DNA from 3 places in the Paenibacillus sp. FSL P4-0113 genome. Region 2 is predicted to be linked to each of the others. Evidence: predicted binding sites of a transcription regulator. Region 2 holds the regulator's gene; each other region holds the start of a gene.

Region 1 (4,157 bases), 820 kb from region 2:
GGCTTTGAGTTCGAGGATGTAGACTATGATGCTGACATTGATCCCATCGTAAATATTCCTAACGTGCGCTAAGTCTTTTAATATCGTCATTATGTCAAAAAACAAAAAAAGCTGTTCTCCAGCAGAGAAACATTTCGTTCTGCATGGAGGACAGCTTTTGTTTTTAATTAAAAGGGACACTTATGTCCGCTTTGAACTGCAAATGATGCTAACATTGCAATTTTAAATTTCATTTGATATTGTACAGGTAGGCATAGCAAAATCCCTCTTCCTAACAAGAGGGTAAGCACAGTTGGACAAGTCCTACCTTGACTGACCGTGATACTATTTGCTCAGCCCATCACACCCATATAAGGAGGTGTACAACATGGCAAAAGACGTTCTGTGTGAAGTCAACTCTTGTACGTACTGGGCCCAAGAGAATAAATGCAGCGCTAGCTCCATTTACATCGTAAGCAACAGACCTGAAGACACTCACAAATCCGAAGAAACAGACTGCAAAACCTTCGAAGCCAAGTAAATCTTTGATTTCAAGCCTAGCTTTATAATGAAGGAGCCCATGCCCGGGTTCCTTCTTTCTTATGATATTCTAACAAGAATGATAATTATTATCAAGTCCTTTTTCGGTACAGAAAGGCGCTTTTCGCTTGTATACAATCATTTCTCTGCTACTTTATAAATCCACGCTGAAAAGGACACTGCTGTTCTCTCTAAAGACAAAAAAAAGAAGCGTCGCTCTGAACGATTCGCTTCTTGTGCTTGACCTTTTGTAATTGTTCCTGCTTGGTCGGCTTCATTCGTATGTGCTGTGAAATCTCGCCATAATGGTCATTTGTTTTGCGGCTCTGTGCCGCGCAATAGATTCCAGCGCGTTTTGCCTTGCTTAGCGCTTTTTGTGTTTGAGTACGTGCCATACGGCTTCACTCTCCTTCATTGGACTCCTTTTATCATAGCATCCAATAGTCAAATCGTGAATGGTTTGTCTGACTCAAGCATTCTTCAATTCATTAAATGTCTGAAAAAATATCCGGATCGCCACTGGAGGCCGCTACAATAAAAACAATAACTATAAAAATGATGATCAGTGTATAAATCAGTGTACCGATAATACTACATACCAGTCCAGCAATGGCCATACCTCTGCCTTGCTCGCCATGACGATTAATTTCCTTCAGGGAAAGACTGGACAAAATAATACCCACAATTCCGATAATCAACCCAAGATAGGGAATGACAACAGATAAAATCCCGAGCACCATCGAGGCAACAGCTTTACTATTGGTAGGTGGAACTACTGGGGGCGGGTTAAATGGGGCGTTATAATCGTTCGTCTCCTGAAAAGGATCGGAAGATCGAGGCTCCTTGTACAAATCACTCATCTGTTAAATTCAACTCCAATACGAAAAATAGCAATTATATAAGTTCTAGGGTACCACAATCTTACAAATCAGGACAGTACTTATTTCGAATTTTTAAATTAGAACGTTAAAAAGAAGAAACATAGCGATATTAGCACTTTTTGAGGTAACTGGGCATACAGTATTTTACCTGTTACAGATCAATTGTGCTCCATGAGAGCATCCTGCCAAGGAGGTCGGAGCTATGCTATATCGTGCAACATCCCACAGAAAGCGCTCGCCTCACAAACGTTTAAATGCAAACACACTTAGGATAATATCCACTGCTATGCTGCCATTTTACAAAGCTATTGCAACCCGACGTGCTTTTGCCGTCCAATGGTCACGAGCTGTCGTTCAGGCGAATTTGGATCGGATGAAATCCCTTCTCTGCTCAGTAGCTCCATTTGCCGCCAAACAAGGCTTAGGCACGAACGGCATCGGCTACTTTATTTCCTTTTTAGCTCAGCCACCGATGCTCTATTATACGAATGGAACAACGATTCCACCGGGGACTGTGCAGTTTACATTTGAGCCGAGAGTTCATCGCGCCATCGCAAAAGCCGTTTTTCCGCTGTATCGCGAATTGGCACGTAATCCATGTTTTGCTTCTGCCTTAGCCAAAGCGATCAACAGACAAGACCAGCGTGCAGTTCATGTCATGATCCGTAGTTTGATTCCATCCTCTGCGCTGAAATCCGTACAAATTGAGGACGATGGCTTTGCATTGCTTTTTAAGTATTCCTTTAGTAAGTACCCCTATCGCAATCTGCTCTTTCGGGAGTTCACTTAAAAAAGTCTCTACAAGCGTGCCTGCTTGAGTTCTCCAATGAGCTCTTTTCCCAGTTGTATGGCCATATCTGTCAGCACTCGGATTTCGTCCTTGGATGCATGGTCCAAATGTGTCCCGCAGCAAATGGCAAAATTGCCCGCAAACTCTTTTCGTAAGCGAACTGCAATTTCTTCGGTAATATAAAACTCCTTGTGATTTTGCAATTGCACAGTTTGAATCGGCTCGAGTCTGGCCCCTGCTGTAATCGTTCCCAAATGGGGCTGATCACCGCCAGAAATGAGTACAACGATATCTTCCCCCATAAAATAGGCATCCAGTACAAGACGGATACGTCCGCTTTCTTTTTGCAAATGAATCATAGGATCCTCTCCTGCTAAAAAATATTATTGTGAAACGATTCACTTTATAGAGTTCTACTCATTGTATCGCTTCTTGAACAGTTCGACAATTTAAAAATGGCCCACAGCAGCCTATAAACCGTAGCTTGCTGTGGGCCTTCATTGTTATTCTAAAACAAGCATTCCATTTCCTACTGGGTGTTAACGGATCGTGATCGTATGCACAGTCTTACCGCTTGCGCCGTCATTATCCGTCACCGTTAGCTCCACGGTATACGTTCCAGCTGTGGTGAATTTATGCTTCACCTTGGAACCGACCGCCGTATCACCATCCCCAAAATTCCAGCTGTAACTGACGATCTCACCGTCTACATCACGGGAAGCTTTGGCGTTAAATTGTACATTTTTGTTCTTCTTAGCGGATTCATTAGCCTGAATAATGGCTACTGGCTTCTCATTGGATGTAGGTGGATTCGGATCAGGGTTCTGTCCCCCACCATTGGTTACATACAATCTTCCCGGCGCCTCCGTCTCCACTTCATTTCCCGCTGCATCCCTTACCCGGATCACGATGACTCCGCCTTCCAGGTTCAGAGAAGATGAAGTGAAATAAGTACCTTCATAGTGGCCTGACGAAGTCTCATTTAATGGAATATCGTTGCGGCCCAAAGTGGACAGGTTGAAAGGCAGCTCCACATGGAAGGACGCCTCCAAACCGGATGCACTGTCAAAAGATACCCGTACTGACTGCCCTGGAGTAATACGCACATCCTCAGCAGGGTTAATGTTTTCAAGCTTCGGCAGAGCTGTATCGACATACACCGAGCGCGTAACGGTTGTTTCGTTTTCGGCAAGATCCTTGGCCGTCACCGTAATTTGATTTTCACCTTCGTTGATAAGCAATCGCTTGTTAAAGGTGCCGTCACTTCCAAATTCGGCTGGCTCGCCGTTAATCGTCAAATCGGTGAGGAATTCGTCATACACCGTACCGGTGACGCTCACGACACCCGCATTCGTACGGGCTCCTTCATCTGGCGAAGTCAGGATCAGACCCGGTTTAGTCTGGTCAAGTGTCACGACCACCGGTTCGGAACGATCCGTTATTTTGCCGTATACCGCTGCTTGGACACTTAGCGGATTAGCACCTGGTTGAAGATCAACCGACAAACTGAACTGGCGATCCTTCACCTTCGTTGTGCCAGCCAGCTCCTTACCGTTAAAGAGCTGAATATCGGCTCCTTCTGCCGGAGAAGTTCCTGTTACGGTAATCGTCTCTTCCTGCGTATAGGTAGCCTTCGTAGGAGTCGTAATCGTTGGAGCATTCACCGGATATCTGACGATAGCCCGGATCATGTAGTTACCCTCCTCCTCAGGTGATTGGCTCCATGTGCCGCTTACACCTTGCCAACTTCGAAGCGCATTGGGACTGCTTTCATCTGTAGCAAGACCCGGCGACTGTGTGCCTACAGCAGACTGTGTATATACGATGTAGAAGTCACCTTGAACCGTCACCGGCTCTGGGAGCTGTACCGTCGTCCATTGTGTCTCATCCCGTACGGCAGTCCCGTCGAATGGACCAGCCAACAATCGTCCAGGTGCTCCTGCGGCACCGGAGGCGTCATAGACAGA
Region 2 (4,157 bases):
CAAATGAACGCCATGGGCAACAAGCGAAGGACGGGAGAAAAAGCCAAGCTTATCCAAGTGTGCAACCGGACGCAAACCGTAGTCGCGTACGTTTTGCTCTACTTCGGCGATCGTCTCAGACATGTGCGTATGCAGTGGCAAGTCCAGATCATGCGCAGCTTGTACGAATTTTTCAATAAACGCAGGTGGACATGTATATGGCGCATGCGGTGACATCATCGTTGTAATACGGCCGTCTGCTTTACCGTGCCAGTTACGCGCAAAAGTCACGGCCTCTGCCAGCTTGATTCGCTGTTCTTCCTCCGAACATAGTCCAATTGCTCCACGCATCAGACTTGCACGAATACCTGACTCTTCAGCCACACGAGCCACCTCATCCATATGATCGTACATATCGAGGAAGGTTGTTGTTCCACCTTTCAGCATTTCCAGCACAGACAAGGACGTACCCCAGTACACGTCTGTAGATGTAAACTTGGCTTCCATAGGCCACATTTTTTCCTGAAGCCATACTTGAAGTGCCAAATCATCTCCATGCCCACGCAGTAGAGACATCGCCGCATGACCATGAGTATTGATCAGACCAGGTAAAAACAATAGCCCTTTACCATCGATCGCTTCCGTCTCTTCCTCACCCGCAGGCAAGGTTTCGCCAATATAAGTAATACGACTATCCTCCACAATCATAAAACCATGGACTACCCCTGCTTCTGGTCCATTTACGGCAAAAGATCCGTTTTTAATCATCCATTTATTCACTGTCATATTGTGCTTCTTCCTTTCCGTCCTCCAAATAATAAGCGAGGCTAAGCAAATCAGTTGTAAAGTCTGTGGCATGAATCCGAATGTTGGCTGGTGCCTTGAGAGTAGTCGGTGCAAAGTTCAGGATCGCTCCAATTCCGCTATCAATAAGCCTATCAGCCACGTGCTGTGCTTCAAAATCAGGTACGGTAATAATCCCGATTCGAATGTTTTTTTCTTTCACAGTCGCTTCCAGTTCATCCATCGGTTGCACGACCAATGTATTGATCTTGGTTCCTACCTTATCCGGAAACGCATCAAATACCGCCACAATCTTCATATTGTCTTTTAAATAAGCGTTATAATTCGAAAGGGCTTGCCCCAGATTACCCGCTCCGACCAATACTACATTAATTTGTTGGTCGATTTTCAGGATATGGCGTATTTTCTCAATGAGATAAGAAACATCATAACCGATACCCTTCCGACCAAAATCTCCAAAATAAGCAAGATCTTTACGGATTTGGGCCGGGTTCAAATCTAGCCTCTGTCCCAGCTCTTGAGAAGAGACCGTAGCCACCTCCCGTTTGTGCAGTGCATTCAGATAACGTAAATATACGGGTAACCTCCGTACGACAGCCTCTGAAATTTTATCTGATTTCATACTTGCTCCCCCTAATTGTAACGAACATACTTATGTCCGTCCGTTATGCCTCTGTCTCCGGGGCGGATTGGAGCCATTCGGCGATGCGGGGCACCATTTGCTCCGATGGCATATGCTCCATTTTTGGTCCCGGTAACGAGTACAAAAAGTGCTTTCCGTAATAGGATTCAATCACACGCGTATCATAAACGATAACGACCCCGTGGTCGTTCGCTGTACGTACCAACCGACCAAATCCCTGTTTGAAGCGAATGACCGCTTGCGGTACAGACAGCTTCATAAATGGATTCTTCTTCTGCTGCTGGAGCAGTTCGCTTTTTGCCTCCAGCAGCGGGTGATTCGGCGGTTGAAACGGCAAGCGAACAATGGCTAGACAAGTCAGAGCCTTCCCCGGAATATCGACGCCTTCCCAGAAACTGCTGGTCCCCAGCAATACAGAAGCTTTCGCTTCCTGAAACCGGCGGGTTAGCTTGCTGCGACTTCCACTGTCCACACCTTGTCCCAGCACAGTAATTTCGCTGGATGCTAAGGCCTCTTTGAGCGGCTCATACACTTGCCGGAGCATCCGATAGGACGTAAACAGAACGAGCATTCTCCCACGTGTCGCCTGAGCAGTCGCTCCTAGAGAGCTAACGAGCATATCTACAAAATGCGCATCTCCTACACTGCCCTTCACACTTGGGAAATCCCGTGGAATAACCAGCAACACCTGATCCCTGTAATTAAAGGGTGACGGGAGCTGCGAAGTCATCAGCCGCTCTTGATCTGCGGCCTCCTGTAAGCCGAGCTGATCGATCATGTACTGAAACGACTTATCTACCGACAAGGTAGCAGAAGTCAGAATAATGCTTCTTTTTTTGTCAAAAAACATTTCTTTCAACTGGCGGCTCACATCGACGGGTACCGCATAAAATTGCAATGATTTACTACGGAATTGCCCGCTTGCCTCGAGCCAGTATACGGTTGTTTCATCATCGAGTCGGATAAAAAAGCGCAAATTTTCTCGAATCCCCGCCAAATCCTTGAGCAGACCCGTGATATCTGTAATAAGGCTATCCGCCGCATAATCGTCATGTTCTTCCTTGACGTCCAGCATCAGCTTGTCGCCCTTGCGCAAAATTTCGCTCATCGTTACATATAGCTGATTTTCCAAAGCTCCCGCCTGATCCCACTTTGCAGGCTTGGCCGAAGGTTTGAGACGGGAAGAAAACTGTCCTGTTTCACCCGGTGTCGCATCACTTCGCTCCGGCAACATGCCAAACAGCTTGTCGCTTAGCAGGTCCCAAGTTTCCTTCACCTCTAACACGAGCGGATACAGCTGGTCGATAGTTGAGGCCCAATCTGCCGACTTCTCGTGCCCCGATTTCGCCAACTGTTGACGAAGTGAAGGCAGTTGTCCATTCTTGCTGTCTTTGAACAGTCGCGTCAGTGTATGCACGAGTGTGAAATATTTCATATGCATACCTAGGTGTTTACCAGCTACTTCCTCCAGGTGATGGGCTTCATCTATCACCAGATGTTCATAGCTCGGCAATAACTGATGACTGGCTTTGACGTCTGTGAACAACTTAGAGTGATTCGTAATAACAACATCCGCTATTCCTGCTTCATGGCGTGCACGATGATAATAACATTTGCGGAACCATGGGCAGGAACGACCAAGACAGGACTCTGAATCACTCGCCACCGTTTCCCAGAAATCCCCTCCACGGTTGCTCAGATTCAGTTCTTCATCATCACCGGTTTCTGTTAGCGTCAACCAGACGATCATCTGAGCCGCTGTAATTAAATCTTCCTTCGGTGTAGCGAAGTCTCTTCTGTTTATTTTATGTTCAAACTTACGCAGACACAAATAATGTCCCCGACCCTTGAAAATAGCAGCCCGGAACGGAAACGGAATCACCTTGGTCAGCATCGGAATGTCGCGCTCGCGTAATTGCTCCTGCAGGTTGATCGTATGTGTACTCACCATAACGCGCTGTCCCTTTTTCACACTGTGATACAGCGATGGGAGCAAATAACCCAGAGACTTCCCTGTTCCTGTACCTGCTTCAATCAGCAGATGCTTGTCTTCACTCAGTGCCTGATTCACACCCTCAATCATCTGTATCTGCGCCTCGCGCTCCTCATATTGACTCAAGGATGAACGCAAATTGTCCCGCACATCATCCATGTACTCCTCAAAGGTAACACCTGACAGTGGATTCGGGTCATCTTCTCTACGCGGAGCAGCTAGCTCCGTCCAATCTTCCACTTTTAGCGCAAGCTGACGAAAAAACTGATATCCCTCCAAATCCTGAATAGGATCAAGCTCTTTCTCTTCACGCACCCCATCAAGAAACCATCCAAGGTCACTGTCTTCCTCTGCAAACAAATCACTAAGCCGCTGTATCGTTATCAGAGGTAATGCTTGAAGCTCACCCAGACACTTTAAAAACACCTCGGCCGTAGCCAATGCGTCGCTGTCTGCTTGGTGAGGGCGATCATGTGCCAGCCCGAACTCAGAAGACACAAAACCCAACTGATACGAAGATAGTGATGGAAACATAATTTTCAGAAAATCCATTGTATCCAAGATTCTTCCGCTAAATGGCAAGTATCCGCACCGATCCAGAGCGTTTTGCAAAAAATTAAAATCAAACGCCACATTATGACCGACCAGTACAACATCGTCCAGCATAGGCACAAGCTCCATCATCATTTCTTCAAGTGCAGGTGCATCCTTCACGTCATCGTCTGTAATTCCGGTCAA
Region 3 (4,157 bases), 1.5 Mb from region 2:
AAGCGATGATTGTAGATGACGAGCCAGCGATTCGTGAAGGATTGTCCTCCATTATTGACTGGGGGGATTGTGGCTTCCGTATTGTCGATACGGCAGGGAATGGACGCGAGGCTCTGGATAAGTTCGGAGAGCATCGGCCGGAGCTAGTCATTGTAGATATTCGTATGCCCGGGATGAGTGGACTGGAGGTTATACGTAGTATACGTGAAAAGAACGGGGAGCCGTATCATTTTCTCATATTAAGCGGATATGCAGACTTTGATTATGCACGGCAAGCCATGGGCTTCGGAGTAGATGGCTATCTACTGAAGCCAGTTGATGAGGAAGAAATGACGACAGAGTTGAAGCGGGTACGGCAAAACATTGAGGATGAGAAAGAAGTCGGCAAATGGGGAAGTCCGCCTTCTCATGAGCGTAATTGGATCGAAGCTCTATTGTTTCCGGTTCATCGAGAGTATACTCGTAATGCTGTAGAAAGCAGCGATTCTCTGCACAGAGCATCCAAGCAGGCTGAACATCAAAGCGGTAACGGAAAATATGGACAACAGCCAGCGTTACCAGACTTGGACTGGAGTAGCTATCAGGTTATTCTGCTGGATTTACGTATACCTGACTGGGATCGGCAAGCCCGGCAGTCGGCAGCAAAGCAGCGACTAACAGAAATGTGCCATGAGCAAGGCAGAGGTATCGTGTTTGAGGCTGGAATATATATGGGTCTTTTGCTTCCCGCCACGTTAAAAACGGAGAGAGATGCTGTTCAGTTACTAGCTGCTTGGCGACAGGAGCTAAAGGCGTGGGCTACGGAAATTTATGTGGCTGCCGGTGATCCTGTAGCCAGTCTTAGCGACATTCCCAGATCTTTTGAGCAGGCACTACGATTGTTAGAGCGTACGTTTTTGTTCCGGGCAGAAAGAGTCATGCTTTCCGGAGACCTACACAAATTGGAGACAGTCGAGACTGAAATGAGTGGAACGTCTGATAGTGCCACAGATGATCCCCTACGTTATGCAGAAAAGCTGTACTATGCGCTAGATATGGCTAATAGTGAAGCTGCAACCCGTGTCATTAAGGAAATGGAAGGCCAATTTCCACGGATTTATCGTACAGAATCCGCAATCAAGGCGGCGTTCGCCCAAACATTCACACTGGCGTTGAACAAGTATGCAGCCGGACAGGATCACAGCCGAACCGTGCTGGAGGAGCACTCCAGCTTTATAACCGATGTATATGCTTATTCCACATTGGGCGAGCTGGTGGATCACTCGCTGGAGCATGTGTTGCAATGGATTGGACAGACTGATCCCGGTGGCAAGGACATCATCATGAAACAAATGATTGACTTTATTCATAGTCATTATGATGAAAATTTGCGATTGGAGTTACTGGCAGATATGTTTAATTACAATAGTGGCTATTTGGGCAAATTGTTCAAAAGTCATACTGGCGAGGCCTTTAATGCCTACCTGGATAAGGTGAGGATTGAGCGAGCAAGGGAGTTGCTTGCACAAGGAATTAAGGTACACCAGGTGGCGGAACGCGTAGGGTATGCGAACGCAGATTATTTTCATAGTAAATTTAAAAAGTATGCTGGAATGTCACCTTCCTCCTATCGAAATCGGGTTCAAAAGAACGGAGGAACAGATGGCTGTTGATAGAATCCTAGGTATAACGCTATGAAGTCTCTCTTGCAGATGTCGGAGGTACAACCTCCGAACGAAGAGAGGCTTTTTTTGCATGATGAAAAAAAGATAGATCAATAGGAAATGTCACATTTATTATGGGATTTAGGCTGTTTTCATCAAATCGCCATCGTTATGACACAGCTTTGACACGATGTTCACATTTTCGATTCTATTTCATTTAAATTTATTCTATATAATGGGGATAATCTGAAGCCGGATCATGACACCATGGTGAAGGTAGTTGAGTGAGTCATTTTCTAAAAGGTGACCGCTGCATATGTAAGAATGTGAATACTGTCACAAATGTAGAAGACTTCAGATTACAGACACTATAAATCAATGTTAAGAGAAGTACAGGGGGAGGAGCAACATCATGGACGTATTGGATTTGGCACGGTTGCAGTTTGCAACCACAACGATTCTTCACTTTGTTTATGTGCCGATCTCCATTGGATTGTCGTTATTGGTGGCAATTATGGAGACTATGTATGTTATTAAGAAAAATGACTTGTACAAAAAAATGGCTCAATTCTGGGGAACGTTTCTGCTGATTAACTTTGCACTGGGCGTAGTCACCGGGATTTTGCAAGAATTTCAGTTCGGGATGAACTGGTCGGACTTTTCCCGTTTTGTGGGTGATGTATTTGGTACGCCGCTGGCGATTGAAGCGCTGCTTGCATTTTTCCTGGAATCGACCTTTATCGGATTATGGGTATTCGGTTGGGAAAGATTGTCCAAAACGGTCCATTTAATCTGTATGTGGTTGGTATCTATCGGTACGATGTTATCGGCATTGTGGATTCTAGCTGCTAATTCATTCATGCAGCGTCCAGTAGGATATGAGATTCAAAATGGACGTGCAGAAATGAAAGATTTTGCTGCTCTGCTAACGAATGAACAACTGTTATGGGAATTCCCACATACATTGTTTGCTGCTTTTGCGACAGGAGCATTTCTGATCGCGGGTATCAGTGCATGGAAGCTGATGCACAAAAAGAATATGGACTTTTTTAAACCTTCTTTTAAATTGAGTATTATTGTTGCCTTAATCAGTGCCATTGCTATTCCTTTGTTTGGTCATGGACAGGCTCAATATTTGGTGAAAACACAACCGATGAAGATGGCTGCCAGTGAGGGATTATGGGAGAACAGTGGTGACCCCGCTCCTTGGACCGTTATCGCATGGATTGATCCTGGAAACAAGGGAAATACCTTTGAGATTAAAGTTCCTTTTGCTTTGAGTTTTCTATCCTATAGTAAATTTACCGGCTCTGTGCCTGGTATGAATGAGCTGCAAGCCCAATATGAAAAAACGTATGGTCCGGGCGATTATATCCCGCCAGTACGTACCACGTTTTGGAGCTTCCGCATTATGATTGCGGCTGGATGTGGCATGATTGCACTCGCCTTATACGGGGCTTACCTGACGTTCCGTAAAAAGCTGGAAGGTTCACATCGCTGGTTCTTCCGTCTGATGATATGGGGGATATCCCTTCCATTCATTGGGAATACTTCAGGTTGGATCATGACTGAAATAGGTCGCCAACCCTGGACGGTATTTGGTTTGCTTCAAACGAAAGATTCTGTTTCGCCTACCGTTGTGGCAGGAGAAGTGCTATTCTCGTTCATCTCATTTACTACATTGTATTTAATTTTAACAGGTGTGCTGGCGTTTCTGTTTTACCGTACGGCTCGTAAAGGTCCAGATATTGAGCCACATCAGCAAACGGTAATTCATGATCCTTTTGCTCAAGGGGGTGACACCATTGTCGCTAAATGATTTATGGTTCTTATTGATCGCTGTGCTGTTTACCGGCTTCTTTTTTCTGGAGGGCTTTGATTTTGGCGTAGGAATGGCCACAGGATTGGTGCCGCGTAACGACCAACAAAAACGTTTGATGATCAATACGATTGGTCCATTCTGGGATGCCAACGAAGTGTGGCTGATTACAGCAGCAGGTGCAATGTTTGCCGCTTTTCCGCATTTTTATGCGACTATGTTCAGCGGATATTATCTCGTATTTGTGTTTATTTTGCTAGGTTTGATCTTGCGTGGAGTTTCTTTTGAGTTCCGCGGAAAGGCTGAAGGAAAATGGTGGACAGGAACGTGGGATGCCTGCATTCTGATTGGCAGCTTTCTACCGCCGATGCTGTTCGGTATGGCTTTTGCGGCTTTGGTGAAAGGTGTACCTATTCAGCAAAACATGGATTTGAAAGCTGGATTTTCCGATGTATTCAATGGATATACCGTATGGATTGGACTGACAGTGGTCGGAATGTGCCTAATGCACGGACTGACGTTTATTTCTCTGCGGACGATTGGAGAAGTACGGGATCGTGCTCGCGTGATGGCATCCAAATTTCTTCCGGTATTGGGCATTTTACTTGCGGGCATGGTGGTATGGACTTATTTTGCAACGGATTTATTTGCGCGTCGCGGTCCCTTTATGTATGCTGCGGTAGCAGTCGGAATTG

The links. The regulator Rex, encoded in region 2, represses fermentation and respiration genes when NADH is low (regulators of the CRP and FNR family bind a similar motif). The targets are predictions, from matches to a motif close to TTGTGAAATATTTCACAA.
Region 1: the regulator Rex is predicted to act here: its motif matches at 2,577-2,594, upstream of lpdD (prenylated flavin chaperone LpdD).
Region 3: the regulator Rex is predicted to act here: its motif matches at 1,968-1,985, upstream of MKX46_RS11305 (cytochrome ubiquinol oxidase subunit I).

What each region holds. Positions count from the first base shown of each region.
Region 1 covers NZ_JBBPAZ010000001.1:1,940,179-1,944,335, forward strand. Annotated here, with positions in the region: gene fabV (enoyl-ACP reductase FabV) at 1-72, shown strand, start outside; gene MKX46_RS08135 (DUF1540 domain-containing protein) at 368-520, shown strand; gene MKX46_RS08140 (hypothetical protein) at 711-914, opposite strand; gene MKX46_RS08145 (DUF4190 domain-containing protein) at 1,008-1,379, opposite strand; gene MKX46_RS08150 (hypothetical protein) at 1,603-2,190, shown strand; gene lpdD (prenylated flavin chaperone LpdD) at 2,199-2,549, opposite strand; gene MKX46_RS08160 (S8 family serine peptidase) at 2,730-4,157, opposite strand, start outside.
Region 2 covers NZ_JBBPAZ010000001.1:1,120,483-1,124,639, forward strand. Annotated here, with positions in the region: gene MKX46_RS04335 (amidohydrolase) at 1-765, opposite strand, end outside; gene MKX46_RS04340 (redox-sensing transcriptional repressor Rex) at 752-1,405, opposite strand; gene dinG (ATP-dependent DNA helicase DinG) at 1,449-4,157, opposite strand, start outside.
Region 3 covers NZ_JBBPAZ010000001.1:2,644,121-2,648,277, reverse strand. Annotated here, with positions in the region: gene MKX46_RS11310 (response regulator transcription factor) at 1-1,652, shown strand, start outside; gene MKX46_RS11315 (cache domain-containing sensor histidine kinase) at 1-1, shown strand, start outside; gene MKX46_RS11305 (cytochrome ubiquinol oxidase subunit I) at 2,056-3,462, shown strand; gene cydB (cytochrome d ubiquinol oxidase subunit II) at 3,449-4,157, shown strand, end outside.